2 regions of the Paraburkholderia sp. 32 genome follow, and region 2 is predicted to be linked to the other one. Evidence: riboswitches for the same ligand, from Rfam matches in the RefSeq annotation. Region 2 holds a riboswitch; the other holds the start of a gene.

Region 1 (14,967 bases), on a different contig from region 2:
CCGCGCACACCCTGAGCCCGGAGGAACGGGCAAACGTGCTGCGCGTAGCCAATGAGCCGCGCTTTGCCGACATGCCGCCCGCGCGTATCGTGCCGATGCTGGCCGACGAAGGCGTATACATCGCCAGCGAATCGACCTTCGCCCGCGTGCTGCGAGAGCATGGGCAGATGACGCGCCGTGGCCGCGCCAGAACGCCTTCGAGCGCCCGGCCGCCAACCACACACGTCGCGACCGCACCGCGCCAGGTCTGGTGCTGGGACATGACCTATTTGCCGGCAACGGTAACAGGTCGATGGTTCCACCTGTACCTGATCCTGGACCTGTACAGCCGCAAGATTGTCGGCTGGGAGGTGCACGACAGCGACGCTGCCGAACATGCAGCGCATCTGGTGCGGCGCACGGCACTCGCTGAAGGCATTGCCGCCCTTGAGACCCGACCGGTGCTGCACGGTGACAACGGCGCAACGCTCAAGGCAACTACCGTGCTGGCGATGCTCCACTGGCTGGGTGTCAAGCCGTCGTACTCACGCCCCCGTGTCAGCGACGACAACGCCTACGCCGAGGCGCTCTTCCGAACCGCGAAGTATCGGCCGGAGTTTCCGGCCACAGGCTTCGAGGACCTGAACGCTGCTCGCATTTGGGCTGCCGGTTTCGTGCAGTGGTACAACTTCGAGCATCGTCATAGCGGCATCCGCTACGTGACGCCTGCGCAGCGCCATGCCGGCGACGATCGCGCGCTTCTCGCGGCACGTCATGCACTGTACGCGAAGGCGCGTGCATGCAATCCGACCCGCTGGTCGCGTCACACGCGTAACTGGACACCGGTGGGTGCCGTGACGCTCAATCCCGAACGTGACTCAGTCGTTGAGATGGCGTCGATCGGCGCGAATAAACAGCCTCTGGCTGCATGAGTGAGGCGTGCGAGGCTATCGTGACGACTGACTCGCGCTCCGGATTGAGGGTGACGGCGCCGATTGGTGTCCAGTCTCGCGTGCAGCGTGACCAGCGGGCCGGGTTGCGTTCCCGCGCCTGCACATACACCTCGTGACGCGCCGCGAGGATCACGTGGTCGTCGCCGTCATGGCGCTGCGCCGGGCTCACGTAGCGGATGCTGCTGTGGCGATGGCCGCGCTGTTCCAGACTTCCGCATTGCTGACGGACAGTTGCCCGCCATTGGCGAACGAGGTTTCCATCGCCGCGTAACGATGGCGCTCGAACACGGTGACGTGGTGGCCGCGCTGAGCGAAGGCGTGAGCAGTCGTGACGCCGGTAATGCCGGCGCCAATGATGGCGATTCGTGACATGACATGGTCCAGAGTAAATTGAGCATCACCGGTGTCGATTTCATTTCGAAACCGGCGTCGATGTCCCATCTGTCCATGTACCTGAGAGTTTCTTCTCCAGCGGCGCGGGCTCGTGCGGCCGTGCGCGGAAAATCCCCTTCGGTGGGCGTGCGTGACGCCGCTCGCCAGATGTCCCTGCTACGCGGTCCTTTTGCCTGAGAGTTTCCGGGGCGGTTGCTCCGTCGGCGTCGTCACACCTTCTGACGATCTCTCCGGCGCTGCATTGCAGAACGATTCGACGTTACCTGTCCAAATTGCTGGCTGCAAGTACTAGTTGAAAGTGTTTTTCGAAAGCCTTTGCGATTTGAAGAGGCGCTTCGATCTGGCAACAGGGATGTCGATCATTACCATGCGTGTCTACGACGGTGCGACCGCACTCCGACAGCATAATGTGACCTGGGACCAGGCGCTGCGCCGGCGTGGATCTCACCGGGCAGTGGCCCCACCGTCCACCGGCAACGCGACGCCAACCACGAAGGAAGCCGCGTCTGAGCACAACCAGACGACGGCTTCGGCAATCTCCTCAGGTTGAGCCATTCGTCCCAGCGGATTCGCAAGCCGTGAACGCGGGACGAGGTCATCGCCGAATCGCGCCTGCGTCAAAGCGGTTTCAACAAGACCCGGACACACCGCGTTCACTCTGATCTGTTTAGACGCAAACTCGACCGCCGCGGCCTTCGTCAACCCTATGACCCCGTGCTTGGCCGCGCCGTAGATTCCGTCACTCGGTACACCGACCAGACCTGAGCGCGAGGCATTGTTGACGATCGCACCTTTGCCGGCGGCCAACATGTGGTCGAGCTCTGCCCGCATACAGTGCCAAACGCCTTCCAGATTGACGGACATCACACGGTCCCAGTTGTCCTGAGTCGACACCCGCAAGCTGCTCGATTTGTCGGAAACACCGGCGTTGTTGAATGCACAATCCAACGCGCCATAGTGGCTCACGGTCGTCCGGACCATACGCTCCACGGAATCTGGATCTGTCACATCCACGGCGACGAAAAGCGATTGCTCGCCAAGGCTTTCGGTAATGTAATGAACAACCTCGGCGCCGCGTTGCGCATCGGCGTCCGCGACAACCACCGCGGCGCCTACTCTGGCGAACGCAATGGCCGTCGCGCGCCCAATGCCGGATGCCGCACCGGTCACGAGGGCTACCTTCCTGTCGAATAACCTGCTCATTTACCATTTCCTTCATGGGTTGAGATCACGCTGCAATGTAGAGCGGCCTTTCTCTCCGGTCGCGGGACCGGCCGACCTGTCCAGAACGTCAGGCCACCATCACCAGATCCGCGAGCAAGGCTACGAAGATACCCACGCCCTCGCGCAAATGAGTCACGGCAACAAACTTCCAGTTCATAACGACCGACTCCATCTGTCGAAGGTGGATGAGTGATCGGCGCTACACGTTTGCAGCACCGGCCACGAAGGGGGCGAAAACAGGTTCTCCGCTCGGGTTCGAGACCGGCCGGTCGTTCGAACCGGAACGCTCACCAACTCACCGGTAGTTCCCTAAGGCCGTAAACAAAAGATTGGCTCTTGAATGGCAAGGCATCGAATTCAACCGCCAATTGCAGATTGGGAAACCGTTTGAACAATGTCTCGAACACCACCTGGAGTTCAAGTCGAGCCAACGGCTGGCCCAGGCACTGGTGAATTCCAAATGAGAACGCCACATGAGACTGTCCGCCGGTCTCACGATGGATATCGAAACTCTCGGGACTCGGAAACGCAACCGGATCGTGATTCGCTGCATGCAGCAGTGCGAGAACACCCTCTCCCTTACGAATCAGTTGCCCGCCAATCGTGACGTCCTCGGTCGCAACACGGTTGGAATTCATATGCGTGATGGAATGGAACCGGAGCATTTCTTCGACTGCTCCGCGCACCAGAGAAGGATTCGCGATCAGGTCCGCCTTCTGCCGCGGATGTTGAAACAGACTGAGCAGCCCGAGTCCGATCTGGTTGGCCGTCGTCTCGTGTCCGGCCAAATACAGCAACGTCGCCATCTGAACCGCTTCTGAATGCGGCAGCTTTCCCGGGATGACCCATTCCACCGCCAATCTGCTCAGCAGATCGCTTCCATCGCCCGGGTCTTGTTCTTTCTGGCGCAACAGTTGATCGATATAGGCCGTCATCTCCTGCGCCGATCGCGTCAAAGCTTCCGGAGCAATGGAGAGATTCATCCGATCCGCGCTCCACTTCTGCAGTTTCGCGTGATCTTCATACGGCACTCCCAGCATGATCGAGATCACCAGCGACGGCAGCGGCAATGCGAGGTCCGCGATGAAATCGGCTGGCGCGCCTTTCTTCTCCATAGCATCGAGAAGCGTGTCGAGTGAACGCTGAACCAACGGCCGCAAATCCTGCATACGCTTTGCCATGAATTCCTTGGTGAGCATGCGGCGATAATGGCCATGCTCAGGCGGGTCCATGGTAATGAATGTCTGATACGACTTCGACTGAGCAGCGCGCGCCGGCGCCACGAACGGAAAACCCGCGACAAGTGGCGATGCGCTGAAATGGGGATTTGTCAGCACCTCGCGGAAATGTTCCATGTCGGTCACGATCCATGCGGCACTGCCGTCCCAAAGCTGGACTTTCGCCATCGGCCCTTTTTCCCGCAAAGCGGCGTATTGCGGCGGAGGGTTCAACGGTGCTTCCGTATCGCGCGGCCAGGGGAATGTCTGCCGGGCAAATGGGCACGTGATTTCAGCATCTTGAGTCGACATGTTTCGGCACTCTCTCTTTAAGTTGAGCAATTGGCAAAACCCGGTCTTGCTTGAGATTGGAAGCAGGCAATTTCCGCGACGCGTGCTGCCGGTCAGCAGATCCGGCGTGACGCGCTAGAAGAGATGTCTCATACCAACACGCAGAACAACCTGGCGGGAGTTGCTGGAAGGCGTGATCGTCAGATAGGACGCCACCGCGGATTGACCGGTCGAATCGGTTCCGGACGCGATCTGATAGTTCGCCATGAAGTACACGTCGGTGCGCTTCGACAGGAAGTAGTCGACGGTGGCGTTGATCAGATGGTATTTCGCGCCCTCCTTGCCATCGATGGCACCGCCGGTCAGGTAGTCGTAAGAGCCGTTGAGCCACAGGAATGGCGTAAGGCTATAGCGCACAAAGGCAGAATAGCTGTTGAACGTAGCGTTGCCGGTATAGCCACGGGGGTTCATAACCGCAAGGTTCCCCGATGCCGGGTCGTTCAGCCCGCGAAAGCTGATATTGGAATAGTTCGCTCCAACGATAACGCGGGAAAACGCGTATTGCAGAGCCGCTCCCGCAACCTGATACGCGGATGCGGAGGCGAAGCCGCCGTAGACAGGATTGACCTGCACTCCCGATATCGAACCCAGATTACTGGCAGTCGCCGAACTATTCGCATTGTTGCCCCAAAACGACCGGTTCGGATCACGCGCCCGGAGATACGCCGCGGCGACCGTGAGCCCGTTGAATCGATAAGAACCGCCCAGAGAAAAGACGCTGTTGGTTCCAAACGATCCCGCCACTCCGCCGAAACTGTAGAGTCCGCCAAACTTGAAACCGCCGTACGTGTCCGACGTAAATTTGATCGAGTTATTGACGCGATAGGTATTCCCGAAATTGTTGACGTCATTGCCATGTAACGAATACGTTCCGTTCCCTACGGCACCGGTTAGCGGTCCGATAAAGTCCACGACTGAATCGTACTGACGCCCAAGCGTAACCGTTCCGTATGGAGTAGCAATGCCGACATAAGCCTGCCGGCCGAACAGGTCACCGCCCTGCTGGAAATTCCCGGTCCCGATATCGAAACCGCTTTCCAGGACGAAGATGGCCTTATAGCCACCGCCGAGATCCTCCACGCCTCGCAGACCCCACCGGTTACCCTGCATGATGCTGCTGCTCATCGTATATTGTTGGCGGCCCGTTCTATGGCCATTCTCGATGGTCTGCGCATTGTTGACGAAGTTCAGACCAAAGTCGATCACGCCGTAAAGCGTGACGCTGCTTTGCGCGGAGGCCGCCTGGGTAAAAAGTAAAGCAGTCGACATCAGCATCAATTTCGGGCATTTCATTTCTGTCTCCAAATATAATTTAATAGATTTGTAAAGCTCTCGGATTGCGCAAGATTTTTAATTTTTATCGTCAACCCGAGGCTTTCGGACGTCTCTCGTCAATCGCTGCCATGCGTGCATGAAAGGACTCCGATAGCGTTCCCGCTTTTAACTGCACCTGCAATCTGTCAGGAATTTCGTTTTACAAAACTCAAGATTCTGAATTGGTGTAGCAGCGCGCGTAGATAAACCGCGCCGCGAGCTCGCTCCTGGTTGTGTATCAGGAGTGCTCGCGAGACCTGATGATGTGCAAAAGATAAGGCGTGTCGAAAAGAAGGGACAATACTAAAAAACGATGGATCGAGCAGATCCACCAATAGCTCGTTCAGGACACCTTCCGGCCCTCTCGGCGGAACGATGCCGGAGAACATCCGACGATCCGGCTGAACGCCGTGCTAAACGCGCTGTCGGACAGATAACCGATCGAAAGACCGATATCGTTGACGGAGCGATTGCTGTTCAGCAACGCATCCTTGGCAAGCGCAATGCGCCAATTGGAAAGATAGGTAGCGGGGGCCTGGCCCACGCATTCGGAGAAGCGGCGTGCAAACACCGCGCGTGACATGCCGACCTGCTTCGCAAGGATGTCCACCGTCCAGTGGTTCGCAACGTCGGCATGCATTTTTTGCAGCGACATGGCGATCTGCGGGTCGGCCATACCGCTTAGCCACCCGGTTCGTTGTCCTTCTATTTGCAACATCGGACGACGCAACACCTCCACCAGCATGATTTCCACCAGCCGGCCCATGACCAGTTCACGACCCGCCAACTGACAAAGCGACTCCTCGCCGATCAATTCGACGATACGGCTCAGACGTCCGGCTTCTTCATCCGAGGATCGGACGTAAAGAAGATCCGGCAGCAAACTCGCAAGGAGCGCAGTGTGCTCAGGTTCGACCTGGAAATAGCCGCCCACGAGTCTGACTTCATCGCCACCCTTGCCGTCGTTCCATCGGGCATAGTCCGTTTGCCCGGCGTCGGCGGCGAGCGCAGTCACGGCTGGGATAACATCCAATCCGCTGCCGAGGCTATAGCGAGATGACGCGTTCAACATCACGTAGTCACCTTGCTTCATTAGCAATGGAGGGCCATTGGGCGGGACAAAGCAGCAGTGTCCCGTCACGACGAGGCAGAAGACCGGCTCGTCTCGCCGAGGAACGCTCATTCCCCAACGTCCGTGCTCTTCGAGCGTGCGCCATAACACCGATTGAGGGCGCATCAGTCTGACGATATCGGTCAGCAGGTCCACTTAGGACAACCCATTAATAATTGCTGATTTTTCATTATGATCGTCTGTTAGCGCCCTACCAGCGCCCACGTGAAGCCGGCCGCGTCAGTACATCATGACCGCGCGACTTGCATTGCCACACGCACTGACATCTCGATCGACATACTGACGGCGTCCGCGAACCGCTGCAACGCATCGACTGATCCACACACGATCTGATACTCCTCGCGCCCTATCCGCCCATCGAGAACCACCTGCAAACCCGATGCTCGCGCCAATTCGATCACGTCCATGACGCTTCCTCCAATCAACTGACATACTGTTGTATGGCCATTGCGGGACGCTCGACGTGAGGTGGAAATACGCACCACGAACCGTCGCCATGCCGGAAAAAGAACACCGACAATACGTCCGATGAACGCCTGACCTCGAGGCGAACACAGCGCGTGGAGCGCATCCGTCCGGTTTTCACCCGAACGACCCGAGCCGGTGACGCCGCGGTTGGTTGAAGCCACTTCTCAACCAGCCAACGCAATGATGTGCTGCCGCTGTCCATGCAAAAACTCCGCACTGCTCGATTGCCGCGATCAGGACCTAGACTCGCGAACGAAAAGCAGATATTTAGTCCGTTGACCAAATACTAGTGGTCACCAGACCTATTATCAAGAAAGATAAAGCTGGCGTTTACCCTGTATTCACGCGAATTTCTCGTACCTTTTCGTTGGAGCACCGGCCGTGTGTTATACACTTGACCAATACCCTGACTGAACGGCTGCGGCCGCCCTGTTCGATAGCAGCGTGCAACGCACAGCCGCTCGCAGCCAGCCGGATTCCATCCCTCGAGTGTCAAAGATGAAAGACCTCTCTCTCAGCTCGGCGGAACTTGGCGGACACGATCCGCGCTCACCTGCGCGGCAGCGCGGCAATCGGTCGACACGTATCCCTGAAATTCTCGAGGCTGCGATTCGCGTGTTTGCGTCCGAGGGAAACGTGGGGTTCACCCAGCGACGCGTGGCAGCCGAAGCGCAGATTCGCCTCGGTACTCTCCAGCACTACTTCGGGAGCCGGGACGCGTTGCTGCTCGCCACCATAGAAGAAGTGGCCCGACGCTATCTGGAGCAATACCGTTCGCTCTCCAGCGATCCGGCACTATCGCCCGAAGCGCGCCTCGACGCCGTGCTGGACGACGTATTCGACGCATTGGCCGAAGCCAACAATGTCGTCAGCCCGTTTGCATTCGAATGCTGGTGTCTCGCGGAGCATCAACCCGCTGTGCGTGAATTGATGGTCAAGGTAAGCAAGGAGTTTCAGGCCTTGTTCAGCGGACTGGTCGCGCAGATCAATAAGGTCTTGCCTGCCGACGAATGCCGTCTGCGGGGCGCCTTGCTCTATTCGCACTGGCAAGGCTTGATCGTCTTTTTGCGGCGCTCCGGTCCCGGCGGCGTCGACGATGCGGCATTCCGAACGGCAACCAAAGTCGTATGGAAAGCAATGAGCGTCGCTCCGCAATAAGCTCCCTCCTGCCAGACCTCGCAGTTCCTTCGATACGTTTATTCGATCATTTGAACATTTAAAGCTATTGGCGCGCCTCGAAAAAAAGTGGTCAACTTCGGCTAGATCCCAGGTTGAAAACGGAGTAATAGAGATGAGGCTGAAGGCATGAAAGTTCTGGTCGCTATCAAGCGGGTGGTCGACTATAACGTCAAGGTTCGCGTCAAGGCGGACAAGAGCGGCGTAGACCTCGCGAACGTCAAGATGTCGATGAACCCCTTCTGCGAGATCGCGGTAGAAGAGGCCGTACGACTCAAGGAAAAAGGAATCGCCACCGAAGTTGTCGTGGTCTGCGTGGGCCCGAGCGAAGCGCAGGAGCAATTACGCACGGCACTCGCACTTGGCGCCGATCGCGCCATTCTGATTGAAAGCGATGAGGCGCTGGGTTCACTTGCGGTCGCGAAGCTTCTCAAGGCCCTGGTCGACAAGGAACAGCCACGCATCACACTGCTTGGAAAGCAGGCTATCGACAGCGACAACAACCAGACCGGCCAGATGCTGGCCGCACTCACCGGCTACGCGCAGGGCACGTTCGCATCGCAAGTCGAGATTGTGGGCGAAAAGATCCAGGTCACTCGTGAGATCGACGGCGGACTGCAGACGGTTGCGCTCAATCTCCCGGCCATCGTCACCGCCGATCTGCGGCTGAATGAACCTCGCTACACGACCTTACCCAGCATCATGAAGGCTAAAAAGAAGCCACTCGACGTGCGCAGCGCAAGCTCGCTTGGCGTATCCACCGCGTCGAGCGTGAAGACGCTCAAAGTGGAAGCACCGGCCGTGCGCAGCGCTGGCGTCACAGTCGCCTCCGTCACCGCGCTGGTCGAAAAGCTCAAACACGAAGCGAGGGTGATCTGATGGCCATTCTCGTGATTGCCGAACACAACCACGGCATTCTGGCCACCGCCACCCTGAGCGCAGTTTCCGCCGCGCAAAGGATCGGCGGCGATATCGCGATGCTGGTGGCGGGTCGGAACGTCGCAGCGCTTGCGCAGACCGCGGCGAAAATCGAAGGCGTATCCAAAATACTAGCCGCCGATGAGGACGCCTACGCGCATCAATTGCCGGAGAACATCGCGCCTTTGATTGCGGGAATCGCATCCGCGTACACCCATGTGCTCGCGGCCGCCACAACGCATGGCAAGAACGTCTTGCCACGCGTTGCAGCGTTGCTCGATACCGATCAGATCTCCGAGATCATCGAGGTGATCAGTGCGGACACGTTCAGGCGTCCCATCTACGCCGGCAATGCGATCGCGACGGTTCAGTCCTCTGCCGCAATCAAACTGATTACCGTTCGCGGCACGGCTTTCGACGCATCGGACACCACCCAGGAACCTGCCCCTGTCGAGCAACTTTCGGGTCCGGGAGACTCGGGCCTGTCGGCCCTGGTCGACGAACAACTGGCTGCCAGCGATCGTCCTGATCTGACCGCCGCGAAGATCGTCGTGTCCGGCGGTCGCGGTATGCAAAGTGGCGAGAACTTCGGTTTGCTCTACCCGCTCGCGGACACACTAGGCGCGGCGGTCGGTGCATCGCGAGCGGCGGTCGACGCGGGCTTCGCACCCAACGATATGCAAGTCGGCCAAACCGGAAAGATCGTCGCACCGCAGCTTTATATTGCCGTCGGCATTTCAGGGGCCATTCAGCATCTGGCGGGCATGAAAGACTCCCGGATCATTGTTGCAATCAATAAAGACGCGGACGCCCCGATCTTTCAGGTGGCGGACTATGGTCTTGTTGCAGACCTCTTTGAGGTCCTGCCCGAACTGAACAGCGCCATCCAGACGAAAAACCGTTGTTCCAGCACACAACTACCTGATACAGCAAGGAGCGAGACATGACGAGCCTCACCCAGGGACTTGCCGACTTCGTGGTAAAGACGCGTTTTGACGATCTGCCACAGCCCGTCGTCGCCGAGAGCAAGCGCCTTCTTCTCGACACGTTGGGCTGTGCGCTCGGAGCGATTGGCACCGGTAGCGGACGGATCGCTCTCGAATATGTCGATACTCTCGGGGGCAATCAGGATGCAACCGTACTCGGCAGAACACAGCGCAGTTCGGTCACCGCCGCCGCCTACGCCAATGCACGGCTGGCCAATGTACTGGATGCGGACGATACCTTTCCGACCTCGACGCATTTTGGAAATGCCACGGTCTTTTCCGCATTGGCGCTCGCCGAACTGTATAGACGCAGTGGACGCGAGTTGCTGACAGCCATCACGGTCGGCTTCGATGTCGGCGCACGGATCGGCAGCTGGATGGGCGCCCCGATGCAGATCGAGAACGGCAAGGTGATCGGCTGGAACGAACTGGGCGGTCCGGCCGCGACCATCACGTGGTCCGCGATCGGTGCGTCGACGAGCATTGCCGGCCTGAATGACAACGAGGCCAATCACGCGTTTGGCATCGGAGGAAGCAACTCCCCTCAGCCGACGCTGCGAAAATGGGCAGAATCCGTCGAGCAACCCATGTACAAGTATGCCGACGCCGGCTGGTGTGCCGAGACCGGTGTGTCCGCGGCATTGCTCGCGCGATTGGGCAGCACGGGCTTCAAGGACATCCTCGACGGACCCAACGCCTTCTGGAAGTTCTACGGCTCTCCGACGCACGACGACGAAGCGCTGATGGTTGGCCTCGGCAGCGACTGGCAGATTCTGAACACCACCTACAAGCCCTGGCCATGCTGTCGCTGGATTCATCATCCGCTCACCGCGTTCACCCAGTTGCGCGCGCGGCACGAACTCAGGCCAGACGAAATCGAACGGGTCGTCGTGCGGGCCAATCCTTTTGCGCTGACCTCCATCTTCCGCGAGCAGCAGCCGCGCGATCCTCTTAGCGCGGAATTCAGCCACGCTCATGCAGTCGCCGCGGTCGCGTACGACGTGCCGGCCGGTCCCCGCTGGTATGACGAAAAAACGATGAGCGACGAGCACATTACCGCTTTCCGCAAGCGCGTCGAAGTCGTGCCGGAGCCGACATCGTCGAACATTGGGGAATGGATGACGGGTGGCCAATGGCGAGGCGTGCCTGGTGGCGTGGACATTCATGCGCGCGGGCAGATTTTCAGCGCCACGGCCGATCACTCTGTGGGCGATCCGTGGACGGCGGCAACGCTGTTCTCCGATGAACAGATCCACGGCAAGTTCAACGTGATGATCGGACTGGACGAGCACGGCAACGGAGCACCGGCGCTCGCCAAGGCGGCGAAGGAAATCATCGAAGTCATCATGACGCTCGATGAAGGTCCGGTCAGCCGGCTAACGGACAGCTTGACGACTCTCGCCCAGTCGCTGTCCGACGGGGCCCGCTAGGGTTCTGTCGCGCTAACGATTACAGCTTGAGCAAAGCGTGATATCGGTAGTACTACTCACGCTACCAACGAGTAGAATTGTTCGGCTGCAGTCGGGGCGACGCCATCGTCACACATCTGCCCCTTGCGGATCATGTGTGCGATTTCTATGCCAGACAGGATGATGCGCGCACAGCGGAAATCCTTGAACCCCAGCATCGGTTTGATGATGCGTTTGATGGCACGGTGATCCTGCTCGACGACGTTGTTCAGGTATTTGTTTTGACGGACCTTGATCGGTGTTAAACGCTCGGCATTGAGCGCTTCAAGCGCAGCCAGATTCGCGCCACTCCTGTCCACGGTGATTGTCTCGGGCTCGCCGTTCTGTTCAATCGCCTTCTCGAAGTAGCGGCGCGCCGCGGCCTTGTCCCGATGGGCGCGCAGCAGGAAATCCACCGTATTACCTGTCTTGTCGACGGCACGGTACAAGTATTTCCATTGGCCTTTGACCTTGACGTAGGTCTCATCGACCCGCCAGCTCTTGCCCACAGGCCGTTTGCGTTTGCGGAATGCTTTTTCAAGCACCGGCAGCAGCTTAATAACCCACCGGTGCACGCTCGAATGATCCACCTCGATACCCCGCTCGGCCATCATTTCCTCGAGGTTACGTAGGCTCAGTGAGTACGCCACGTACCACCGCACGCACAGCAGGATCACGTCCAACGGGTAGTGCAGCCGCTTCAGTACCTTGCCAATGCCAGCGGGCAGCGTCTTGCGCGGCGTTTGCGTCTTTGCCATGATGCTTATCATGCGTTGCGGTCCACGGATTTTACTTGACCGCGTTAATGCGACAAAACCCATAGAAGTAGCTCAGGTGAGCGTCTGCGTCGCTGCTACCGGGAACCAGCTGCGCAAACATGCCCTGACTGCGCAACGAGGCGTCCGTTGCCGTGGCATAACGAACCGTCTCAACACGCTCCCCTGCGCCGTTGTACCGGTATTCGGTCAGGAAACCTTCCGGGTCAAGTTCCCCGCGCAACAAACCATCCTGATCGTAGAAGTAGCGCGTGACGCGATCGTTGGCCGGATCGGCATCTGGTAAGACCTGTGTCGGCGCCACGCTGGTGTCGACCCGGTTCGCAAAGACCGTCTTCACCACGGGACGTCCGCTGCCGTCGTACTGAACCTGGGTGACGGTTCCGTCCGCGTCAACGGTATGGTCGATGAAGTTGTTGAGATAAAAAGCCCATACCGTCCGGTCGTCCACCGATGCAGGCGGGCGCAGCTTCGAGGAGTCGAGCGTCAGCAACGCCCCCGATTTCAGCCTTTCGGCGGGTGTCCCGTCGGCGTTGGTCAACGAGGCGAGTTGCGCGGCCGTAAGCCTGGTTGCATAGGTGAGCGTGCGCAGCGGCCTCGCGAATGTGGTGTCGTAGACATACTCCGTCAATGTTCCATCAGGGGCGATCTGTGCGACACACTGGCCACGCCCGTTGTACAGGTAGTGCGTATTCAGTCCATTGGCATCGGTCGTCATCTGCAACCGGCCGTTGGTGTCGTAGTAGTTCCTGATCTGCGACTGCACTTTGCCCTGCACCGAATCGACCACGGCGACCAGTTCCCCCGCGGCGTTATACGTAGAGGTACGCGTCAGCCCGTTGCTGAAGGTGACTGAAACCGTGTGGTGCGCATCGTCGTACTGATACAGCGTCGTGACGCCGTCGAACTGAATCGCGCAGAGGAAGCGGCCGAGCCCGTCGTACGTGAAAGATTCAGCCTTCTCGTTGCCCGGACTGCCCGAAAAACGCTGTAGGAGACGACCGGCAGCATCATAGACGTACCGTGTCTGGATGATTGCTCCCGTCACATCGCCTGTGCCGTCGGCCAGCAGCTTCTCATAGCGCGTGACCGTCGCGAGGTTCCCACGGTAGTCATACGTCGAATCGATACGGATCGCCTCGCTGGGATTCACAAGGCCCGCCGCCCATGCATTCAACGTCGCCTCCGACACTGCATCGGTGTTGCTCAAGGCGCTGACGTCGAATGCCGCCGATGTGTACTGGATCTCGCTGACCTTCTGGCCCGCCGCGTTGTACCTGAACTCCGTGACGCGGCCCGCCGCACTCACCACGTATCGCAGATGCCCGGCTGCGTCATAGACATAGCGCGTCGTCAGGTACTGGTTCGCGTAACCATTAGCAAAATTGCTGGTCTTGTCAAAGACCGTCTCGGTCAACAGTTCATTGTTCGACCCGTACGTACGGGTAACGTCGGCTGAGCTGTCCGATTGGCTGATCAGATTGCCCGCGGCATCGTAAATAAAGTAGATCGGTTTGCCCTTACCATCATTCAGAATCCGCAGGTCGCTGTCGCCGTTGACGGTATACGTAAAGTTCAGGTTTACCCACTGTCCGTCCAGAGACGAAGTCGACCGGATGCTGATCAACCTGCCGGCATCGTCATACGTCAAGACCTTCCTGTAGCCAAGCGGATCGGTCACCGTCGTCTGCCTGTTCGCGGTGTCATAGCTAAGCGTGGTGATCCGAAACACCCCGTCGTCGGCCTTTTCGGCAATCGTCGCCACCCGGTACTCGCCGTTCACCTGAAGATAGGTGAACATCACCTGGGATCCATCCGACTGGGTGATCGAGGCGATCCGGTTGCTCGTGCCGTCGTACGTATAGGTCGTCGTATAGACGTGAGCGTCGGCGATGCTGTTGTCTTCCGGACTCAGGTCGACTGTCACCCGCGACAGTCGACCCTGTGTGTCGTACGCGTAACGGATCGTGGTCGACGTGACCAGACTGTTACCCATCCCCCGGTAGACCGAGCGCAGATCCGTCAGTTGACCGGCTGCGTTGTAGTCGAGATAGGTGACGTCGCCCCCTGCAGTCGTTACCTGCGCGAGCTGCCCTGCGGCGTTGTAGGCGTAGCCGACCGTATTGCCGTCCCTGTCGCGGGTTGACACGAGCCTGCCGCCTCGCGTGGCATCGTAAAGCTCGCTCAGCCCGTTGTTTCCGTCGTTCCACTGCCAGTTGCGGGTCGCCTCATCAAAGGACAGCGTCGCGTACGCCCCTGTGCCAGTAGCATCGGCATAGCCGGGCTCAAAGTCGCCTTGGGCAACGCTGGCGCCAAGCCACGCGGTCGACACATACAACTGGCGCGACGCATCGTACTCGTACACCGTACTCGAACCATCCCAGTCTGTCAGGGTTACCGTACTGCCTATGCTATTCAGCGTCCCAGTGAGGCCATCCACCGTGCGCGATCCGCCTGGGCGCCAGTTGTCTCCAGCAAACTGTCCGAGGCTGTTATAGGCGCGGTAGATCGAACTGTTCACCCCCTGGCCGAGCAGCAACTGGTCACGATCCTGAATCACCAGATTGCCGTTCGCCGCGTTCACATAGAGCTGCTCTCCGGTCTGCCCGAATGCCGCATTGCCGACCTGGCC
Region 2 (14,967 bases):
GGGTTTTTTATGGGCGGCGCATTCGACACGCTGTCAGGCCACGCGGCGATTTTCACTGCCCGCGCATCTTCCTCCCCTGCTCACGAATCATCTCGAGCGTCGCCGCAGGCGTGCTCGCTTCCTGCAGCATGCGAATTTCGATCACGGCCGGCAGCTGCGACTCGATCGAGCGTTGCAACGCCGGCAGAAAATCCCCGGTACGTTCAACGGTTTCGCCATGCGCGCCGAACGATCGCGCGAATGCCGCGAAGTCCGGATTCGTGAGGTCGGTGCCATGCACGCGATGCGGATAGTGTCGCTCCTGATGCATGCGGATCGTCCCGAATTGGCTGTTGTTGACGACGATGAACAGCACGCGCAGGTCGTACTGCATCGCTGTCGCGAGCTCCTGCGCGGCCATCATGAAGCAGCCGTCGCCGGCGAGCGCGACCACCGCGCGCTGTGGATACAGCGACTTTGCCGCGAGCGCCGCCGGCACGCCGTAGCCCATCGCGCCGCTCGTCGGCGCGAGCTGAGAACGAAAGTGCCGATACGAGAAATGCCGATGCAGCCACGTCGCGTAATTGCCGGCGCCGTTCGTGAGGATCGCGTCGTCGGGCAAGTGAGCGCGTAACTGCTGGATCACTTCGCCCATCTGCACGTCGCCGGGAATTGGGCGCGGCTCGCGCCAATCCAGATACGCGCGATGCGCTTCCTCAGCGGCACCCGCCCAGGCGAGCCTGCCGGACGACGGTTTCAGTTCCGCAAGCAATGCCGCAAGCTCAGGCATGCCCGAGACGATCGGCAGATCGGCCGCATATACGCGGCCCAGTTCTTCCGCGCCCTGATGCACGTGCACGAGCGTCTGCTTCGTCTTCGGGATGTCGAGCAGCGTGTAGCCGTTGGTCGTCGCTTCGCCGAGGCGCGGACCGAGCGCGAGCAGCAAGTCCGCGTCGCGAATGCGCTGAGCGAGCGCCGGATTGATGCCGAGACCGACGTCGCCCGCGTAGTTCGGATGCTCGTTGTCGAAGGTGTCCTGGAAGCGGAACGCGAGGCCAATCGGCAACTGCCAGTTTTCGATGAAACGCCGCAGGTCCGCGCATGCGGCCGCTGTCCAGCCGCTGCCGCCGGCGATCACCATCGGCCGTTGCGCGCCTTCGAGCAACTCGCGCAGCTTCGCGATCTGCGCGGCCGATGGCGACGCCGCCACGCGGTGATAAGCGGGTGCGCCAGGTACCGCGTCGCAGGCATCGCTCAGCACGTCTTCGGGCAGCGCCAGCACGACCGGCCCGGGCCTCCCCGAGGTGGCCGTATGAAACGCATGGCTCAGATATTCGGGGATGCGCTTCGGGTCGTCGATCTGCGCGACCCACTTCGCCATCTGACCGAACATGCGCCGGAAGTCGATCTCCTGAAATGCCTCGCGATCGAGATGTTCGCGCGCGCACTGACCGATCAGCAGAATCATCGGCGTGGAGTCCTGAAACGCAGTATGAACGCCGATCGACGCATGCGTCGCGCCCGGCCCGCGCGTGACGAGTGCGACACCCGGGCGGCCGGTCAGCTTGCCGAGCGCTTCGGCCATGTTCGCGGCCGCGGCTTCGTGACGGCAGACGATCGTCTGGATGCGCCCGGTTTCGTCGTGCAGCGAATCGAGCACGGCCAGAAAGCTTTCGCCGGGGACGCAGAACACGCGCTCGACGCCGTGTGTGAGCAACGCATCGACGACGAGGCGCGCGCCGGTCGTGCGTGCGGTATGGGCAGCGATAACGGAATTGGAAGCGGAATGGGAAGCGGGAGCATTCGGCAGCGACATTGCGAAGAAGCCTCCTGGCAGTGCGTGGGTGCGTTGGGATGGAGCCGCATCGGCGGAACGTGCAACAGCGGCCGATGGGCGCTTCGACAGCTTACGCCGAGCATGTGGGCGTTGTCATGGCGCAGCGCAACTGTTCGATCGGCGTGCGCGCAACACGATCGCGCAAATGAAAACGCGAGCCGCAGGGCCCGCGCTTTTCCGATGCGATCGCACGCAATTGAATGCCGCGCTCAGCGACTCAACACTCGACGATATTTACCGCGAGGCCGCCGCGCGACGTTTCCTTGTACTTGGTCTTCATGTCCGCGCCGGTTTCGCGCATCGTCTTGATCACCGAATCGAGCGACACGTAGTGGCTGCCGTCACCGCGCAACGCCATGCGTGCGGCATTGACCGCCTTCACCGATGCCATCGCATTGCGCTCGATGCACGGAATCTGCACCATGCCGCCAACCGGATCGCAGGTGAGCCCGAGGTTGTGCTCCATGCCGATTTCCGCGGCGTTCTCGACCTGCTTCGGCGTGCCGCCCATCACGGCGGCCAGCGCGCCCGCGGCCATCGAGCATGCGACGCCGACTTCACCCTGACAGCCCACCTCCGCACCGGAGATCGACGCATTCAGCTTGTACAGGATGCCGATCGCGGCGGCCGTCATCAGGAAGTCGATCACGCCCTGCTCGTTCGCGCCCGGCATGAAGCGCGTGTAGTAATGCAGCACCGCCGGAATGATGCCGGCCGCGCCATTGGTCGGCGCGGTGACGACGCGCCCGCCGGCCGCGTTCTCTTCGTTGACGGCGATCGCGTACAGGTTGATCCAGTCGACCATGGACAGCGGATCCTGCAACGCGCGCTCAGGGTTGCCCGTCAACGCGCGATACAGCTGCGGCGCGCGCCGCTTCACCTGGAAAGGTCCGGGCAAGTGACCATCGGCATCGGGATTGTTGATGCCGCATCCGCGCGCGACGCATGATTGCATCACGTCCCAGATCTTCAGCAGACCGGCGCGCGTCTCTTCCTCGCTGTGCCAGACGCGCTCGTTTTCCCACATCAGCTGCGCGATGCTCTTGCCGCTCGCCGCACACAGCGCGAGCAATTCGTTGCCGGTACGGAACGAATGCGGAAGCTGATCGACGGCGCTCAATACCTTCGTGTTCGGCGCGCCGGCCGTCACGACGAAGCCGCCGCCGACCGACAGATAGGTCGACTCGCGCAGCGTTGCCCCTTGCGCATCGAAGGCGAACAGCTTCAGGCCGTTCGGATGCTCGGGCAGCGCCTGACGATAAAACGCGATGTGCTCTTTCTGCACGAAGGGCACCTCGTGCGTGCCGAGCAGCGCGAGTTGGCGCGACGTGCGCACTGCTTCGAGCCGTTGCGCGATCGTCTCGGGATCGACGGTGTCGGGCGCGTCGCCCATCAGGCCCAGCATGACGCCGCGATCGGTGCCGTGGCCCTTGCCGGTCGCGCCGAGCGAGCCGTACAGCTCCGCCTTCACCGATGCGGTGGAAGCGAGCAGCCCGTCGCGCTCGAGTCCCTGGACGAACATCAGCGCCGCGCGCATCGGCCCGACCGTGTGCGAGCTCGACGGACCAATGCCGATTTTGAAGAGATCGAAGACGCTGACTGCCATGTCCTGCTCCCTGCCTATAGATAAAGAGTTTAGCGCGCCGGCAGCGGCAAGCACACGGCGAGCCACGCGGGCGGCGTCGGTGCGAGCTGCAGCGCGACTGGCGTAAAGCGTCCATCGAGACGGGCCGCCAGGTGAAACAGTTCCGTCGCGTTCTTCGGATCCCACTGACCCGAATAGCCGGGCAAGCCGGCCTCGCGACGTTTTGCATCGAACGCGACGTTCGAATGCACGAATTCCTCATGCGTCTGACCGCCGGTAGCAAACGGCACGAGCCAATTCAGCGCGGCGAGCAGCGTCGCGCCGTTCGCGCCCTTTTCTTGCAGCCAGTTGCGGTTGTGGCGGCGCGCGGCGAGCGCGGCCGTCACCAGCGGTTGCAGATCGTAGGTCACGTAGTGCAGCGCATCGCGCTCGCCGAAGTCGATCGTCGAGCCGTCCGGGGCGATGTTGTCGCCGATATGCTCGACGAACAGCCGCTGCGCGGCGTTGATCATCTTGCGGTTGTCGAGCGTGAATGCCGCCATCGCGATCAGCTTGATGCGGTGGCTTTGCCAATTGTTGCGGAACGTGCCCGTGAGCGGCCGCGGCTGCGCGTCGATCTGCGCGATGTAGCCGTTCGCGAGCTTCGTCAGAAAGGCCATCGCCGCGTTGCGCGTTTTGACGGGCAACGCGCTCGCGGTCATGTCGTACGCGAGGATCAGACCTTCGAAACGCGTTTCGTCGATCGGATTGAAGCTCGGCTGATAGGTCGTGACCCACGCGTACAGCAGACGGTCGACGAGTTTCAGGAAGCGGTCGTCGCTGGTCGCGCGCCACGCGAGCGCGGCGTCGCGCAGCAGGTCGAGATCCTTCTCCGCTTCGACGCTCTGATCGTAGATGCCCTCGTGCGGCAGCGTGCCCTCGGTGTGCAATTTGGCGAGCGCATGCGGCTGCTCGTTCAGATGTGCCTGCACGTTGGCGACGAGCGCCTTGACGCCGGGGTCGGCATTGGTGCGCTCGCTCGTTTGCAGCGCCGGCGCCGCGCAGAAATTCATCGCGGCCTGCGCCGCGCGCAGCGGCAGCAACGCGGCCGCTGCGGCCAACAGTACCGCGTAAGCGGGCCGCCACGGACGGACGCCTGCCGCCTCGGCCCGGCTTTGCATCAATCGCACCTTTCGCGCCATGCGAAACTCCTCGTTAGGCTGATTCGGTGTGTGATGTTAGCCGGTTGCGGCTTTCAACGACAGGACCGCGGCTGGACCGCTCGCGGATGCCGACGGACCTTCACAGCGCCGCGCATGACGTCTCGCCGACTCGCGCTGCTTACTCGTAATCGGCGATCGGCACGCACGAGCAGAACAGGTTGCGATCGCCGTACACGTTGTCCGCGCGACCGACCGGCGGCCAGTACTTGTTCGCGATCAGCGTCTTCAGCGGGTAGGCGGCGGTCTCGCGCGCATACGCGTGCTTCCAGTCGTCCGAGATCACGACCGCCGCCGTGTGCGGCGCGTGCTTCAGCGGATTGTCCTCGCGCTCCGCGCGGCCTTCCTCGACCGCGCGGATTTCCTCGCGGATCGCGATCATCGCCTCGATGAAGCGGTCGAGCTCTTCCTTCGACTCCGACTCGGTCGGTTCGACCATCAGCGTGCCCGGTACCGGGAAGCTCATCGTCGGCGCGTGGAAGCCATAGTCGGCGAGGCGCTTCGCGACGTCGTCGACGGTGATGCCGCTCGTGTCCTTGATCGGACGCAGATCGAGAATGCACTCGTGTGCGACGAGGCCGCCGGGGCCCGAGTACAACACCGGATAGTGCGGCGCGAGCTTGTTGGCGACGTAGTTCGCGTTGAGGATCGCGGTTTCGGTCGCGGCGCTCAGGTTCTTCGCGCCCATCATCGCGATGTACATCCACGAGATCGGCAGGATCGACGCCGAGCCGTACGGCGCGGCCGACACCGCGCCGATGCCATCCTCCGAGCGCTGGTAGCCCGACGAAGTCTGGTTCGGCAGGAACTGCGCGAGATGCGCGCCGACCGCGACCGGACCGACGCCCGGTCCGCCGCCGCCGTGCGGAATGCAGAAGGTCTTGTGCAGGTTCAGGTGCGAGACGTCGCCGCCGAACTGACCCGGCGCGCACAGGCCGACCATCGCGTTCATGTTCGCGCCGTCCACGTACACCTGGCCGCCGTGCGCATGCACGATCTCGCAGATTTCGCGGACGTTCTGCTCGAACACGCCGTGCGTCGACGGGTACGTGATCATGATCGCCGCGAGCTTATCGGCGTGCTGTGCGGCCTTCTTCTTCAGGTCTTCGATATCGACGTTGCCCTGCGCGTCGCATGCCACGACCACGACCTGCATGCCGGCCATTTGCGCCGACGCCGGGTTCGTGCCGTGCGCCGAAGCGGGAATCAGACAGACATCGCGATGCGCTTCGCCGCGCGACGCGTGATAGGCGTGGATGATCAAAAGACCCGCGTACTCGCCCTGCGAGCCCGCGTTCGGCTGCAGCGACACGGCCGCATAGCCGGTCGCGGCGACCAGCATCTCTTCGAGCTGATCGATCATCTCGCGGTAGCCGACGGTTTGTTCGGTCGGTGCGAACGGATGGATCTGGCCGAACTCGGGCCACGTGACCGGCAGCATTTCCGACGTCGCATTCAGCTTCATCGTGCAGGAGCCGAGCGGGATCATCGAGCGATCGAGCGCGAGGTCCCTGTCCGACAGGCTGCGCAGATAGCGCAGCATTTCCGTTTCCGAATGATGACGGTTGAACACGTGATGCGTCAGGTACGCGCTCGTGCGTTCGAGCGCGGCCGGCACCGACGCAGAGTTCGATGCGTTGAGCGCGGCGTCGAGCGCGTCGACTTGCGGCACGTCGCTCGTGAAGGCCGCTTGAGCGAACACCGCGAGCAGGTCGGCCAGATCGTGGCGCGTGGTGGTTTCGTCGATCGACAGGCCGACTTGCGTCGCGCTCACGTGGCGCAGGTTGATGCGCCTGGCCGTCGCCGCGTCGTGCAGCGCTTGCGTGCGGGCGCCGGTGTCGAACGTGAGCGTGTCGAAGAAAGCTTCGTTGACGAGCTTATAGCCAAGCTGCTTCGCGCCTTCGGCGAGCAGCGTGGCGATGCGATTGACGCGCAGTGCGATCGTCTTCAGGCCACGCGGGCCGTGATAGACCGCGTACATGCTCGCCATGATCGCGAGCAGCGCCTGCGCGGTGCACACGTTCGAGGTCGCCTTCTCGCGGCGGATGTGTTGCTCGCGCGTTTGCAGCGCGAGACGCAGCGCGGGGTTGCCTTGCGCGTCGACGGTTACGCCGACCAGACGTCCCGGCATTTGCCGCTTGAATTCGTCGCGCACCGCGAGGTACGCGGCATGCGGGCCGCCGAAGCCGACCGGCACGCCGAAACGCTGCGTATTGCCGACCGCGACGTCCGCGCCCCATTCGCCCGGCGGCGTAAGCAGCGTCAGCGCGAGCAGGTCGGCGGCGACGACGACATGGCCGCCCGCCGCGTGGATCGCTTCGGTCAGCGCGCGGTAGTCGCGCACGTCGCCGTTCACGCCCGGGTATTGCAGCAGCACGCCGAATGCGTTGGCGTCGGCGGCTTCAGCGGCCGGGCCGACTTTCACTTCGATGCCGACCGGCGTCGCGCGCGTCTTCACGACCTCGATGGTCTGCGGCAGCACGTCGTCGGCAACGAAGAACACGTTCGACTTCGGTTTGCCGACGCGTTGCAGCAGCGTCATCGCTTCGGCGGCGGCGGTCGCTTCGTCGAGCAGCGATGCGTTCGAGATCGCGAGGCCGGTCAGGTCGGTGACCATCTGCTGGAAGTTCAGGAGCGCTTCCAGACGGCCTTGGGAAATTTCAGGCTGGTACGGCGTGTACGCGGTGTACCACGCCGGATTTTCGAGCACGTTGCGCAGGATCACCGTCGGCGTATGGGCGTTGTAATAGCCCTGGCCGATGTAGGAGCGGAACACCTGGTTCTTGTCCGCGAGCTCGCGCAAGGCGGCGAGCGCTTCGGCTTCGCTCTTCGGTTGCGCGAAGGGGCCGAGCGGCAGCGTTTCGGTGCGGCGGATCGTCTTCGGGATGACGGCGTCGATCAATGCCGCGCGCGACGCGAAGCCGAGTGCTTCGAGCATCGCTTGCTGGTCGGCCGTATCCGGGCCGATATGCCGTTCGGCGAAGGCGTCGTGCACTTCGAGCGCGGCGAGCGAGAGAGGAGTGCGGTTCATCAGACGATCCGGGTGTTCGAGCTTCATGGGTGTTCCTGGCGGCGCGGCGCGCCGTTGTGCGAGCGCCGCGCCTGACGGTTAAAACAAAAGGCGACTCAGGCGCCGATCGACTTCGCGTAGGCCTCGGCGTCGAGCAGGCGGTCGAGCGACGCATCGGCGGCCGGCTTGATCTTGAACAGCCAGCTGTCGTACGGCGTGCTGTTGACGGTTTCGGGCGAGTCCGCGACGGTCGTGTTCGCCTCGATGACTTCGCCCGAGACCGGCGCGTAGATATCGGAGGCGGCCTTCACCGATTCGATCACGGCGACGGTGTCGCCCGCGGTCACGGACTTGCCGAGTTCCTGGACTTCGAAGAAGACGATGTCGCCGAGCGCTTCCTGCGCGTGGTCGGTGATGCCGACCGTCAGCGTGCCGTCCGCTTCGGTGCGGACCCATTCGTGCGATTCGGTGTATTTCAGTTCGGCCGGGATGCTCATTGGATGCTCCTGAACGGTATGTTCGGTAGTGTTTGAATGTGGGGGCGCGCGCCGGCCGCTCAGACCGCCAGCACCTTGCCGTTGCGCACGAACGGCAGTTTTACCACGCTTGCGGGACAGGCTTTGTCGCGAATCTGGACGTGCACGGTGTCGCCCGGCTGCACGCCCTTCGGCACGCGCGCAAAGGCGATCGATTCCTGCATGGTCGGCGAGAACGTGCCGCTGGTGATTTCGCCGTCGCCGTGCGGCGTGACGACTTTCTGATGCGCGCGCAGCACGCCCGCGGCCTTGCCGTTTTCCTTCAGCAGGATCAGGCCGACGAACGCGGCGCGCGAGCCGTCGGCTTCGAGGCTGCTCTTGCCGACGAACTCGCGCGGCGAGGCCAGGTCGACGGTCCATGCGAGGCCGGCGTCGAGCGGCGAGACATTGTCGTCCATGTCCTGGCCGTACAGGTTCATGCCGGCTTCGAGGCGCAGCGTATCGCGCGCGCCGAGACCGGCCGGGCGCACGCCGTGGGCCGCGAGCGCCTTCCACAGCGCTTCGACGTGGGTAGCCGGCACGATGATCTCGAAGCCGTCTTCACCGGTATAGCCGGTGCGCGCGACGGTCAGCTCGCCGAACGGCGTGCCGTCGACGCGCGCGGCGTTGAACGGTTTCAGCGTTTCAGTCGCGGCGCGCGCGGCCGGCACGGTTTGCCAGGCCTTTTCGCGTGCGTTCGGGCCTTGCACGGCGACGATCGCCAGATCGCGGCGCGGCGTGATGGTGAGACCGAAGCCGCCCGCGTTGAGCTGGCCGAACCAGGCGATGTCTTTGTCGGCGGTGCCGGCGTTGACGACCACGCGGAAGTGGTCTTCGGCGAAGTAATAGACGATCAGATCGTCGATCACGCCGCCGTTCGGATTCAGCATGCAGGAGTAGAGCGCGCGGCCCGGTGTTTGCAGCTTCGCGACGTTGTTCGCGAGCGCGTATTCGAAGAACGCGCGGACGCGCTCGCCGGTGAAGTCGACCACGCACATGTGGGACACGTCGAACATGCCGGCGTCGGTGCGCACCGCGCGATGTTCCTCGATCTGCGAGCCGTAGTTGACGGGCATGTCCCAGCCGCCGAAGTCGACCATGCGAGCATTGAGCGCGCGGTGAGCGGCGTGGAGCGGGGTGTGTTTGAGTTCGGTCATGGGGCCTCGGGCATCTCGCGAAACAAAAAAGGCCATGCGGCGCACTGCCTCGCGGCCGTGTGCCTGCGAGCGTGGTTCTGCATGACCCCTCTGTCCTCGATACCTGAGAGATTGCGCCGCCGCGACTGGCTCAATGAGCTCGATCCGTCACGGGTGAAACGCGCGCCCCTTCGGTGGGCAGCCTGCCTGCGGTGCACGAGGTGCGACGCGGATGGCTACTGCCGCTCTCCAGAGTGCGAAAAAGCCGCCGGAAGACGGGTTTTTCGACGCGGTCGGTCCTTTTGCCTGAGAGTTTGCGGGTGTGCCCCTTCGGCGGCGCGGCCTGCGATTTTTCGCCTGCCAGCACGCTCTCCCGACGCGTGCGGCGAATTTACGCGACGGGCCGGGGCTTGTCAAATAAAGGCCCGGGAGCGGTGTGGGGCCGGCTGTGGCTGTTCGGGGGCGTCAAAAAGAAAAGCGCGGACCGTGGTGCCCGCGCTTTTCAGTTGCTTCTCCCGGTGCCATCCGTGACCGCACGATGAGCGGTAGTGGGGGCTCACCTGGTGGCTCGTTTGCCGATTCGGTTTGACCACTTGCTCGCTGGCTCACTCGCCGATCGCATGAGCCGCATTGTCCAGTTCCTGATTCAGCACGCGCTGTTCTTCCGCGGACAAACCGCCGCCATGCTGGGCGGCCATGTCATGCGCTTCCTGGCGGATCGTCTCGAGACGGTGATGCAGCGCGGCGCCTTGCGGCGGCGGGTAATAGCCCTGATTCACGCGGTTATCGATACGGTGCGCGAGATTGTCGATGCGGCCCTCGACCTGATGCAGACGCTGGTCCGCGATCTGCTGCGGAGTCGGGCCCGGATGCGGCGCGGGCGGGGGCGTTACCACGCAGGCGGCGACGGAGCCGAGCAGCGCGCATGCAACAAGGGCACGGATGATTCGAGACATGGATTCTCCCGGAGTCGTTGTCGTGTTGGGTTGCTACCTCACTAGCAACGGCTGACGAAGAACGCCCGCTGACTCTGCAGCGGGCGAATTTGTAACGTTATGTTCCTTTCCGGAACGTCAGGAAAGCCCGCGCCGACAGCCTTCGCGGCGCTAAAGGCGGTCCCGTTTTTGGTACACAGCTCGTGGTGTCGCGGTGTCGACGCGCAGCGCGGCGGGGCTCAGCGAATCCGCTCGAACGGCAGTCGCACGCCCTGCTCGGAACTGCGCGCGGCCAGGTCGATGATCGTCATCACGTCGACCGCGTCGCGCGTGCTGATCGGAAATGCGACGCGGTTCTGGATCGCGTCGGCCAACGCAATATAGAAGCCTGCGTACTCGCCGTTGCGGGTCGGCAATTCGCACTCGACTTCCTCGTCGCCTTCGAGCACGCGCAGCATGCCGGGGCTGTTGCCGGCGCCGAAGCCTGCGTCGCCGGGGCGCAGGCCCGCTTTCAGCTGATCTTCCTGGGTGTCGAGGCCGTACTTCACGTAGCTGCCGCGCGTGCCGTGGATAGCAAAGCGCCGTCCCGGCAACGCGGTCAACGCGCTTGCGTGCAGCACGACCTCGAACTCGTCGTAGCCGAGCTGGATGTGCACGTAGTCGGGTGCACTTGCGTCGTCGCGATGGGTGCGCACCGTCGCCGATACGGTCTTCGGCGCGCCGAAGAGGGCGAGCGCCTGGTCGATCAGATGCGGACCGAGATCGAACAGCAGACCGCCGCCGCGCGTCACGTCTTCGCGCCAGCGCTGACGCACGCCCGGCCGGAAGCGGTCGAAATGCGATTCGTACTGCGTGAGGCGACCCAGTTCCACGCGCGCGAGCAGATCGCGCACGGTCAGAAAATCGCCGTCCCAGCGGCGGTTGTGAAAGGGCGCGAACAGCTTGCCGCGCGCGAGCGCGATATTGGCAAGCGTGTGGGCGTCGGCGGCGCTCAGCGTGACAGGCTTGTCGACGACCACGTGCTTGCCGGCTTCGAGGGTGCGGCGCGCGAGGTCGAAGTGGGTGTCGTTGGGCGTCGCGATCACGACGCAGTCGATGTCGTCGAGCGCGAGCAGCGCGTCGAGATCGGCGACGATTTTCGCGTGCGGATAGTCGGCGTGCGCGCGCTCGGATTGCCCGGTCGCAATCGCGGCGACCCTCGCGCGTCCGCAGTGTTCGATCACCGGTGCGTGAAACGTCGCGCCGGCGAAGCCGTAGCCCATCAATCCAATTTTCAGCGATGCGGACATGCGAGTCTTCCTGGAGGAGCGGCGCGCCGCCTTGCCACCGCGGCGGCGGCGCGCAATCTGCTCATTGTGGCATTTGTGGGCTGGACTGGGGGCTGAACATGACGGCCGGCCTTGCGCGCAGCCCGTCGGGGCGTCCGAGCCATCGAGGCATCCAACGAGGGCGTCCATCGCGGTGGCCATCGCGGTGGCCATCGCGGTGGCCATCGCGGTGGCCATCGCAGTGGCCATCGCAGTGGCCATCGCAGTGGCCATGTTAACATCGCACCTCTCGCGAGCACTGCGCCGCGCAGCATGCCCCGGGCCTTCGGCCGGCGCCACCCGCCGGTCCGACCTCAGCGTCCCTCAACCGTATTAGCCATCCACAAACGATGTCCGCAGGCCTGAACCCCGCTCAAAGTGAAGCGGTCCGTTATCTCGACGGTCCCTGTCTCGTGCTCGCCGGCGCCGGCAGCGGCAAGACGCGCGTGATCACGCAGAAAATCGCGCACCTGATCGAAGCGAAGGGCTTCGAGCCACGGCACATCGCCGCCGTCACGTTCACGAACAAGGCCGCGGCGGAGATGCGCGAGCGCGTCGGCAAGCTGCTCGAAGGCAAGACGCTGACCGCACCCGGCAAGGAAGGCCGCAAGGTGCCCGTGAACCAGCTGACGGTGTGTACGTTCCACTCGCTCGGCGTGCAGATTTTGCGTCAGGAGGCGGAGCATGTCGGCCTGAAGCCGCAGTTCTCGATCATGGATTCCGACGACTGTTTCGGCATGATCCAGGAGCAGGTCGGCTCGACGGACAAGGGCTTCATTCGCAAGATCCAGTCGATCATCTCGCTGTGGAAGAATGGCCTGATCATGCCCGAGCAGGCGATCGCGACCGCCTCGACCGAGGACGAGCATCAGGCGGCGATCGTCTATCGCAACTACGTGGCGACGCTGCACGCTTACCAGGCGGTCGATTTCGACGATCTGATCCGCCTGCCCGCCGAACTGTTCGCGAGCAACGAGCAGGTGCGCGACCGCTGGCAGAACAAGCTGCGCTATCTGCTGATCGACGAGTATCAGGACACCAACGCATGCCAGTACGAACTGGTGAAGCTCCTGGCCGGCAAGCGCGCGGCGTTCACGGCGGTCGGCGACGACGATCAGGCGATCTACGGCTGGCGCGGCGCGACCCTCGAAAACCTCGGCCAGCTCGGCAAGGATTTCCCGAACCTGCACCTGATCAAGCTCGAGCAGAATTACCGCTCGACGGTGCGCATCCTGAGCGCCGCGAACAACGTGATCGCGAACAATCCGAAGCTGTTCGAGAAGAAGCTGTGGTCCGAGCACGGCATGGGCGACACGATCACGGTGACGGGCTGCAACGACGAGGAGCACGAGGCGGAGTCCGTCGTGTTTCGGCTGTCCGCGCACAAGTTCGAGCGGCGCGCGAATTTCCGCGACTACGCGATCCTCTATCGCGGCAACTTCCAGGCGCGCATCTTCGAGCAGGTGCTGCGCCGCGAACGGATTCCGTACGTGCTGTCGGGCGGCCAGTCGTTCTTCGATAAGGCCGAGATCAAGGACATCTGCGCGTACCTGCGTCTGATCGCCAACGCGAACGACGATCCCGCGTTCATCCGCGCGATCACGACACCGCGTCGCGGCGTCGGCAATACGACGCTGGAGGCGCTCGGCGCGTTCGCGGGTCAGGCGAAGGTGTCGCTGTTCGAGGCGGTCTACATGGGCGGCATCGAGGCGCGTCTGTCGCCGCGTCAGATCGAGCCGATGCGCGCGTTCTGCGACTTCATGCAGCGCCTGACCGACCGCGCGGAGAAGGACGCGGCGGGCACGCTACTCAATGAGCTGATGGAGGCGATCCACTACGAAGCGTATCTGTACGACGCGTTCGACGAACGCCAGGCGCAGGCGAAGTGGCAGAACGTGCTGGAGTTCATCGAGTGGCTCAAGCGCAAGGGCACGAAGGAAGAGCCGGAGCACGGCAGCGGCAGCGAAGCGACCGGCTACGACACCGCCGACGGCTTCGGCGACACCGGCAAGAACCTGCTCGGGCTGATCCAGACGGTCGCGCTGATGTCGATGCTCGAAGGCCGCGAGGAAGATCCGGATGCGGTGCGGCTGTCGACCGTGCATGCGTCGAAGGGGCTCGAGTATCCGCACGTGTTCCTGGTCGGCGTCGAGGAAGGCATCATGCCGCATCGGGGTGGCGCGGACGACGAGCCGATCGACGACGCGCGCATCGAGGAGGAACGCCGGCTGATGTACGTCGCGATCACGCGCGCGCAGCGCAGCCTGCATCTGAACTGGTGCAAGAAGCGCAAGCGGGCGCGGGAGACGGTCGTCTGCGAGGCGTCGCGCTTCATCAACGAAATGCTGCTCGACGATGCGCCGCCGCCGACACCGGAAGAAGCGCCGATGTCGCCGAAGGACCGGCTCGCGAGCCTGAAGGCGTTGTTGCAGAAGTCGTGAGCGGGCGGGACTGCCAGTGCCCGCCGGTTGCGGTTGCTCGCGATTGCACATAAAAAATCCCTGCATCGCGTTAGCGCATGCAGGGATTTTTCATTTCAGCGACGACCGATGCCGCGTGCTTTACTTCACCGCGCTGACCATATAGTCGACCGCAGCCTTCACGTCCGCATCCGATGCGTTCGAGCCGCCCTTCGGCGGCATCGCGCCCTTGCCGTGCAGCGCGTAGTTATAGACGGTGTCCATCGGGTCCTTCAGGCGCGGCGCCCATGCTTCCTTGTCGCCGAACTTCGGCGCGTTCAGCACGCCGGTCGCGTGACAGGCCTGGCATACCGACTGATACAGCGCCTTGCCGGCCTGCGAGGCGTCCGCGCTTTGCGCGCCACCTGCTGCCGGGGCGGGAGTCTGCGGCACGCTGGCCATTGCGGCCAGCGCCGCGGCGGCCTGGGCCGCGCCCGCATCCGATGCACCTGCTGCACCGGATGCCGCTGCCGCACCGGATGCCGCGGCCGCGCCCGCCGCCGGCTGCGCCGGCTCGGGGAAGCTCGCGCCCGAATTGTTCGCCATATAGACGACCGCGCGCGCGATCTCGAAGTCACTGTAGTCGTCGGGGCTCGTGCCGCCGCGCGGCGGCATGGCGCCCTTGCCGGACAGGGCGGTGTGCCACAGCGTGTCGAAGCCCTGCGCGATGCGCGGCGCCCAGTCTGCGGTGTTGGTGAATTTCGGCGCGCCTGCGGCACCCGACGCGTGACACGCCGAGCAGACCGCCTTGTAGACTTCCTCGCCGGTCTTGTAGACGCGCGGTGCGTTGGCGTCGCGGATCTCGACTTGGGCGATCGGATGGATGCGGGAGGTGACTTCGGCTTCGGAGAGAGAGTCGGTGCCGGCGCCGGTGCGCGTCGAATTATCGACGTAGACGGCGAGCAGAACGATGATGACGATCGGCACAGCAAACCCGGCGATGACCGCGGCGATAAGCTGTGCTGGGGTTTTGATCGGGGCTCCGTGTGGTGCTTCGCTCATGCT

What was found. A riboswitch is a leader RNA that binds a small molecule or an ion and turns the genes downstream of it on or off. The one in region 2 is predicted to bind glycine.
Region 1: it holds a riboswitch for glycine, as region 2 does, so the genes downstream of both, OKW26_RS18460 (FAD-dependent oxidoreductase) here and gcvT (glycine cleavage system aminomethyltransferase GcvT) in region 2, are expected to answer to the same signal.

What each region holds. Positions count from the first base shown of each region.
Region 1 covers NZ_JBNDKD010000002.1:671,128-686,094, forward strand. The annotation lists one part of gene OKW26_RS18450 (IS3 family transposase) at 1-911, shown strand, start outside; partial or broken gene OKW26_RS18455 (hypothetical protein) at 841-1,125, opposite strand; partial or broken gene OKW26_RS18460 (FAD-dependent oxidoreductase) at 1,131-1,373, opposite strand; glycine riboswitch at 1,371-1,475, opposite strand; glycine riboswitch at 1,477-1,569, opposite strand; gene OKW26_RS18465 (glucose 1-dehydrogenase) at 1,770-2,528, opposite strand; gene OKW26_RS18470 (cytochrome P450) at 2,837-4,078, opposite strand; gene OKW26_RS18475 (porin) at 4,193-5,410, opposite strand; gene OKW26_RS18480 (AraC family transcriptional regulator) at 5,775-6,698, opposite strand; gene OKW26_RS18485 (hypothetical protein) at 6,791-6,970, opposite strand; gene OKW26_RS18490 (TetR/AcrR family transcriptional regulator) at 7,476-8,189, shown strand; gene OKW26_RS18495 (electron transfer flavoprotein subunit beta/FixA family protein) at 8,337-9,086, shown strand; gene OKW26_RS18500 (electron transfer flavoprotein subunit alpha/FixB family protein) at 9,086-10,072, shown strand; gene OKW26_RS18505 (MmgE/PrpD family protein) at 10,069-11,541, shown strand; gene OKW26_RS18510 (IS6 family transposase) at 11,598-12,329, opposite strand; gene OKW26_RS18515 (hypothetical protein) at 12,349-14,967, opposite strand, start outside.
Region 2 covers NZ_JBNDKD010000003.1:2,310,104-2,325,070, reverse strand. The annotation lists gene OKW26_RS33600 (thiamine pyrophosphate-binding protein) at 53-1,795, opposite strand; gene OKW26_RS33595 (L-serine ammonia-lyase) at 2,034-3,422, opposite strand; gene OKW26_RS33590 (alginate lyase family protein) at 3,452-4,582, opposite strand; gene gcvP (aminomethyl-transferring glycine dehydrogenase) at 4,722-7,658, opposite strand; gene gcvH (glycine cleavage system protein GcvH) at 7,727-8,107, opposite strand; gene gcvT (glycine cleavage system aminomethyltransferase GcvT) at 8,167-9,282, opposite strand; glycine riboswitch at 9,363-9,524, opposite strand; glycine riboswitch at 9,546-9,647, opposite strand; gene OKW26_RS33570 (hypothetical protein) at 9,867-10,217, opposite strand; gene OKW26_RS33565 (oxidoreductase) at 10,436-11,485, opposite strand; gene OKW26_RS33560 (UvrD-helicase domain-containing protein) at 11,854-13,944, shown strand; gene OKW26_RS33555 (c-type cytochrome) at 14,065-14,964, opposite strand.